Regions from separate parts of the Aminobacter sp. BE322 genome, predicted to be linked through region 2. Evidence: riboswitches for the same ligand, from Rfam matches in the RefSeq annotation. Region 2 holds a riboswitch; the other holds the start of a gene.

Region 1 (3,173 bases), on a different contig from region 2:
TCGCCCATGCGGCTTCCGCGGCGGCGACGTCGCGCTTGATGTCCTGGGTCTCCCAGGTGAAACCCTCGCCCATCGTGTGCCAGACGACGCGGTCGCCGAAGGCCGCGAAGGCGTCCTGCTCGCCCGAGTGCCAGGCACCCTTGATGAACTGCACCACCCCGACCCGATGGCCGTAGCCGAGCATGCGCAGCGCCAGCCCGAAGGCCGCCGTCGACTTGCCTTTGCCCGGACCGGTATTGACGATCAAAAGGCCCTTCTCGACGATGGTCTTGCCTGCCACCTCGGCGTCCTGCACCGCCTTGCGCTTGGCCATTTTGGCGCGGTGCCGCTCGGCTTCCTGGTCGTCGATGGTCTTCATGTCATTTCACCTTCATCGGCAGGCCGGCGACCATGAACAGTACCTCGTCGGAACCTGCCGCCACCTGTTGATTGAGCCGTCCGGCCGCGTCGCGGAAACGGCGGCCAAGCGCATTGTCCGGCACGATGCCGAGGCCGACCTCGTTGGCGACGACGAACCACGGGCCGCGCGGCCGCGCCAGAAGCGCCGCGAGGCTCGCGCTCTCTGCCTCGACGTCATGGTCCGCAAGCATGTGGTTGGAAAGCCAGAGCGTCAGGCAATCGACCAGCACCGGCGCACCGTCCGGGACGCCGCCGAGCGCGCCAGTAAGATCCAGCGGCGCGTCGAGCGTATGCCACCCCTCACCGCGCCGGGCGCGATGGATGTCGATGCGCTCGCGCATCTCCTGGTCATAGGCTTGCGCCGTGGCGATGTAGGTCCACGGCGCGGGATGCTGGGTCACGAGGCGCTCGGCGTGGGCGCTCTTGCCGGAGCGCGCCCCGCCGAGCAGGAAAGTCAGCTTCTCAGGCAAGATGCCCGCGCAGCGCTTCGCCTCGCTCACCCATGAAGCGGCCGCGCACGAAGCCTGCAACGGCACCGAGGACGACCCAGAACACGAGGTTGGATATCGTGGTGGCGACGACGAAACTGCGGTGCAGATCCGCCGGGATCGGCGTCTCGTGGCTCGCCGGCTGCGGTGCGCCCACGACATGCGGCGCGACGATCAGGGCGACGCCCAGGATGGCGAGCGGCAGCGACTTGCGGAATGCGATGAGCGCGAGGCCCGCGGCGGTGGCGAGCACCGTGAGCGTCCACCAGACCTGGCGGTCGCCGAGATCGGCGGCCGGCATTGCCGGCAGTTCCGGCGGCAATCCGAGGCCGGGCGCGAGCGTGAACACGGCGAAGCCGGCAAAGCCCCAGAACACGCCCTGGCGCCAGTTGGCGATGCCGCCGGCAAACTCGGAGGCCGCGACCAGGATCAGGGCGAAGGCCACGCCGCTCACCACGTTGGCGAGCGCCGAATAGGCGAAACGCTCGATACCGTCGGCTGGCGCCCAGGCCTCCGCCTCGGGCTCCTGCGGTGCCGCAGCTTGGGCGTCGGCGGCCGGGGCGGACATTTCGGTCCCGGCGGCCGGCGCCGCGAGATGGTCATGGCCGCCGGCGTTCTCGTAGGTTTCTGCCTTGAAGATCAGCGGATCGGTCGAATAGGTCTGAAGCGCAGCCAGGATCACGCCGGCCAATAGGCCGCTGATCGCCGCGACGAACACGACGTTGCGAAAGACAGACATGTCGGAAGGCCTTCGTCAGTGGCAGGGAAAGCCCATCGAGTGGCGGTAGTCGTGGGCGGCGTTGTGCACCACTTCCATCTGCGAGAAGCCGAGGAAACCGACGAAGAACAGGCCGAGCAGCGCCGCCATGGCAAGCTGCATGTTGCGCGACTGAGCAGAAACGCCGGCGCCGATCGCGGAAGAAACAGTCGTCATGTCGATGTCCTTTCGCCCTCCACCCGAGGGCACAGAGTTCATTTCCCGTCGCCGGCAGGTCTCCTGGCTTGCGGATCGACACCCTTCCCCGCCTTCCCGAAGCAAGCTTCAGTGGCCTTTGGGGAGAGCTAACCGCATACAGTTGCGGGGGCAGCCGCGGCTTCGGGCAAAAAACGCCCTCACCGCATTCCCTCTTGATTCCGAACGGAACCGACGATGGCGGCAATTATAGAAACAAAAGCCGGGAGCGGCAAACCAAATTCCGACGCCGGGAGGCGCGAATGCGGCGTCGGCCCACTAGGCTCTCGCCGCAATCCGCTCGGCGACCAGATGCTGCAGGCGCCACAGATGCCGGTCGTGGATTGCCCGCTGCTCGAGGTTTTTCACGACATTGTAGAGATAGTCGGCGGCCGAGCCCCAGTGTCCGCAGCTCGTGGCGATGCGCTCCACCACTTCGTCCTCGGAAATGCCGCCGGCATACGCGCGCCCCTTGCGGTTGGCGACGAAGCCGAGCGCGACGAGCGGCCCCTCCGCTGTGGCGAGCTTCAGCCAGCGCGGCTTGTAGGTCGACGGCTTCAGCGTCATCTCGCGACGGAACAGCTTGTCCAGCTGCTGGCGGCGGTCGCCATCCATGAGCCGCAGCGCCACGCCCTTGCACTGGCCGCCCCGATCCATCGCCATCATGAGCCCGGGCTGGGCTTGGGTGGCCCGCCAGCGGGTCATGTTGACGCAGAATGAACGATGCCAGCCGCGCGCCAGCGCCACCTTCTCCTCGGTGTGCTCCACCTCCGGCTTCCAGATCAGCGACCCGTAGGCGAAAAGCCACAGCGGACCGTCGTCCGGACGGCTGGCCAAGGTCTCCTCGATCATCCTTGCATAGTCGTCTTCGTCGAGATGCTGCGCGGCAGGGTCCGGCCCCTCGTCGGAGACGTCGCGATGGCAGCGCGCCACCAGTTCCTCTGTCAGCGACATGATGCGCGCCGTCATAATCACCTCTCGCTCCACCCGGTATTCAATCCCCTTCTGGAGAGAAATCACAATCGCACGACCGTGGATGTCTGGGTCGACGGCGTCGAGATGGCGGCCATTTTCGCCGTCTTACAAGTCAAAATCGAAAACGACCATGCATCTGCCGGCACCGATGTTGCGGTACCCAAGGGCTGCCCCTCGGACACCAGCCCTACGCAGGCATGGCCCCTTAATATCCGTGAAGCGATCGCGATGGCCGCGTTTGCTGCGCGGTTCGCTGAAACTCTGTGCATCGGCCGCAACTCTACTCACTACCGCCCAGTTTAAACCATTATAGTACTGCATTGGCGCAAGAACGCTCCAGACTGCAAAGTGATATCCAT
Region 2 (3,173 bases):
AAAAGCGCCAATGAAATGCCGGCGATTGCGGCGGCGCTGGCGAGGGCCCGGGCGGTCTTGCGAAGAGGCATTCTTTCCTCCTTGGAGAGATCAGAAAGTCGATTCATCGCCGAAGCCGGTTATCAATCAGTTTACCATAGTCCTCCGGGGGAACGAAAAGCCGCCTGCCGAATTGTCCAGGGCCAGTCATCTCGATCAAGTTCGCGTGATCGCTGGTCTTGCCCGCCGTCCCCGAATATGTGAACGCATTCAGTATTCATCAATTGGGGCGTGACAGTGTCCACGCCCGGTACATGCAACCATCGGACGAACACCCATGAAACGAGTTCGCAAGGCAGTATTTCCTGTCGCAGGTCTGGGCACGCGCTTCCTGCCCGCCACCAAGTCGATACCGAAGGAAATGCTGACCGTCGTCGACAAGCCGGTGATCCAGTACGTCGTCGACGAGGCGCGCGAAGCAGGCATCGAGCACTTCATCTTCGTCACCGGCCGCAACAAGGCGGTCATCGAGGACCACTTCGACGTCCAGTTCGAGCTCTACGACACGCTTGCCCAGCGCGGAAAGGGCGAACAGCTCGAAAGGCTGCAGCGCCTGCAGCCGGCGCCGGGCCAGACCTCGTTCACCCGCCAGCAGGTGCCGCTCGGCCTCGGCCACGCGGTCTGGTGCGCGCGCGAACTCGTCGGCAACGAGCCGTTCGCGCTGCTTCTGCCCGACATGATCATGCAGTCCGAGAAGAGCTGCATGCGCGAGATGGTCGAGCTCTACAACGAGACCGGCAACAACATCATCGCCGTGCAGGAATGCGATCCCGCCGAGGCGCACAAATACGGCATCGTCGGCAAGGGCGATACCGTCCATACCGGCTTCCGCATCGACGGCATGGTGGAGAAGCCCAAGCCCGGCACGGCGCCGTCGAACCTGTTCATCAACGGCCGCTACATCCTGCAGCCGGAGATCTTCGGCATCCTCGCCAACCAGGAGCGCGGCGCCGGCGACGAGATCCAGCTCACCGACGCGATGCTCAAGCTCGAGAAGCAGCAGGCCTTCTACGGCTATCACTACCGCGGCCGCACCTTCGACTGCGGTTCGCCGGAGGGTTTCGTCGAGGCCAACGTCGCCTTCGCGCTGTCGCGCGCCGATATCAACGAGCGCATGGCTGGCGTCATCGAAAGCCTGCTCGGCGAGATGAAGCCGGGTCGCTGACCTTCCCATGAATGTCGCCCGCGCGTCAGATTTGGGCGCGCGGCGCGGTGGTTTTCGGCCTCAGGGCCGTGTAGACATGTGCTGCCAGGTGCCCGCAGCGATGCGGGAGAATCGGGAACACGGTGCAAATCCGTGGCGTGCCCAACGCTGTGAGAGGGACCGCATCGGCAAAAGCCACTGTCCGCAGGACGGGAAGGCGCCGGAGGCGGGTTGAACTCGAGCCAGAAGACCGGCCCGGCAGAAATCGTCCACCGCATGGTCAGGCGGCGGAAACCGATATGCTCGCCAGGGGACACGCGATGCCGGCCGACCATACCCATGCCATTACGGGCTGTTTCGATGCGGCGGCGCAGCATGCCGTGTACCGCGCCATCTTCACGCGCCGCGACGTGCGCAGCCATTTCCTGCCCGATCCGATCGACGATGCCCAGCTGGCGCGCCTGCTGATGGCGGCACATCACGCGCCCTCGGTCGGCTTCATGCAGCCGTGGAACTTCATCGTCATCCGCGATCCTGGCCGCAGGGAGCAGGTGCGCGAGCTCTTCCTCGCCGCGCGCGGGCAGGAACTGCCGCACATCGCCGAGGAGCGGCAGGCGCTCTACCGCAAGCTCAAGCTCGAAGGCATCGCGGAGACGCCGCTCAACCTGGTCGTGACCTGCGACCGCAGCCGGTCGCAGCACTCGCCGCTCGGTCGCTGGCACAACCCCGAGATGGACCTCTACAGCACGGTCTGCGCGGTGCAGAACTTCTGGCTGGCGGCCCGTGCCGAGGGCATCGGCGTCGGATGGGTCAGCATCCTCGACCGCGAGGCGCTGAAAAGGCTGCTCGGCATTCCCGAACACGTCACGCCGGTGGCCTATCTGTGCGTCGGCCGCGTGTCGGAGTTCGCCGCGCGGCCGGACCTGGAGCGGCATGGTTGGGCAAGCCGCCTGCCGCTCGCCGATCTCATCATGAGCGAGGTCTATTCCGGCCCGGGCGAGGAGGTGCTGAAGGCCGCCATTTCGACGATGTCGGCCACCGGGAAGACCTAGCGCTGTACCCTCAGCCCGACGAACACGCTGTTGGTGCTGCTGTCGCGGCCGGCGCGCGTGCTGTCGAGCGCTTCGTGCCTCAAGCGGCCGGTCAGGCCGGCGTAGCGGTTGAGCCACCAAGTCAGCCCGGCTTCCGCGGTCAGCGTCAGCTCGCGCTCGTCCGAGCCGGCATAGTCGCGCCAGCCTGTGCCGGCCGCGGCAAACCCGGTGAGGTTGGCCCGCATCTGGCGTTCGACCGCGAGGCGCCCGGAATAGAGCACCGAGCCGCTCTGGCCCGGCGTCGTCGAGCCTTCCACCACGGTCGTGCCGGTGAGGCTGACGATGGTGCCGCGGATCGGCGACCAGCGGAGATCGGCCGCGAGCGTGGCTGCGGAAATCGTGTCCAGGCGGTCGTCGTCGAAGTCCTCGGCGATCCAGCCCGCCGAGACCTCGCCGCCGAATTTCTCGCCCATGTCGATCTCGACGCCGGCGCGCGCGCCGACACGGTTCGACGAGCGCTCGAAGTCGGCGGTGTCGAACCTGAGGTCGTAGACGCGGCGGCCGAACTCGACCTCGCCGAAGGGGATCAGGGCCGGCGAAATCTCGTAGCCGGCGCGCAGGCGGCCGGTATAGAGCGTGGAATTCCGGTCTTCCTGCGACAGCGTGCCCCCGACGGACAGTTCGGCGTCGTCGAAGCGCTCGTTGGTCACTTCACCGGTGGCGGCAAGCCGAACCTTGCCCACGTCCTTTTCCAGACCCAGGCTACCGTCGAGCGTGCGCCGCAGGGGCCGCGAGACAGTGTCCTCGATCACCACCGGCGACGTCGCCGATTCCGGCCTGACATTGTAGCCGAGCGTGCCGATGGCGCGGAAACCGTCGGTCAGGTCGAGTTCGAGCCGCCCGTCGATGCCGCCCGTGGCCTCCTCGAGTTCCTGCCCGGAGACGGATTTGCGGAAGGT

The links. A riboswitch is a leader RNA that binds a small molecule or an ion and turns the genes downstream of it on or off. The one in region 2 is predicted to bind cobalamin.
Region 1: linked by a shared signal. The riboswitch ahead of J2X50_RS01860 (CbtB domain-containing protein) and the one ahead of bluB (5,6-dimethylbenzimidazole synthase) in region 2 are both predicted to bind cobalamin.

Annotation. Positions count from the first base shown of each region.
Region 1 covers NZ_JBNPXB010000001.1:379,100-382,272, forward strand. Annotated here, with positions in the region: gene cobO (cob(I)yrinic acid a,c-diamide adenosyltransferase) at 1-358, opposite strand, end outside; gene cobU (bifunctional adenosylcobinamide kinase/adenosylcobinamide-phosphate guanylyltransferase) at 360-869, opposite strand; gene J2X50_RS01855 (CbtA family protein) at 862-1,626, opposite strand; gene J2X50_RS01860 (CbtB domain-containing protein) at 1,642-1,821, opposite strand; cobalamin riboswitch at 1,858-2,051, opposite strand; gene J2X50_RS01865 (gamma-glutamylcyclotransferase) at 2,119-2,793, opposite strand; gene J2X50_RS01870 (hypothetical protein) at 2,758-3,117, shown strand; gene J2X50_RS01875 (heparan-alpha-glucosaminide N-acetyltransferase) at 3,172-3,173, shown strand, end outside.
Region 2 covers NZ_JBNPXB010000002.1:212,419-215,591, reverse strand. Annotated here, with positions in the region: gene J2X50_RS05100 (lytic murein transglycosylase) at 1-71, opposite strand, end outside; gene galU (UTP--glucose-1-phosphate uridylyltransferase GalU) at 317-1,204, shown strand; cobalamin riboswitch at 1,274-1,456, shown strand; gene bluB (5,6-dimethylbenzimidazole synthase) at 1,504-2,235, shown strand; gene J2X50_RS05085 (outer membrane beta-barrel protein) at 2,232-3,173, opposite strand, start outside.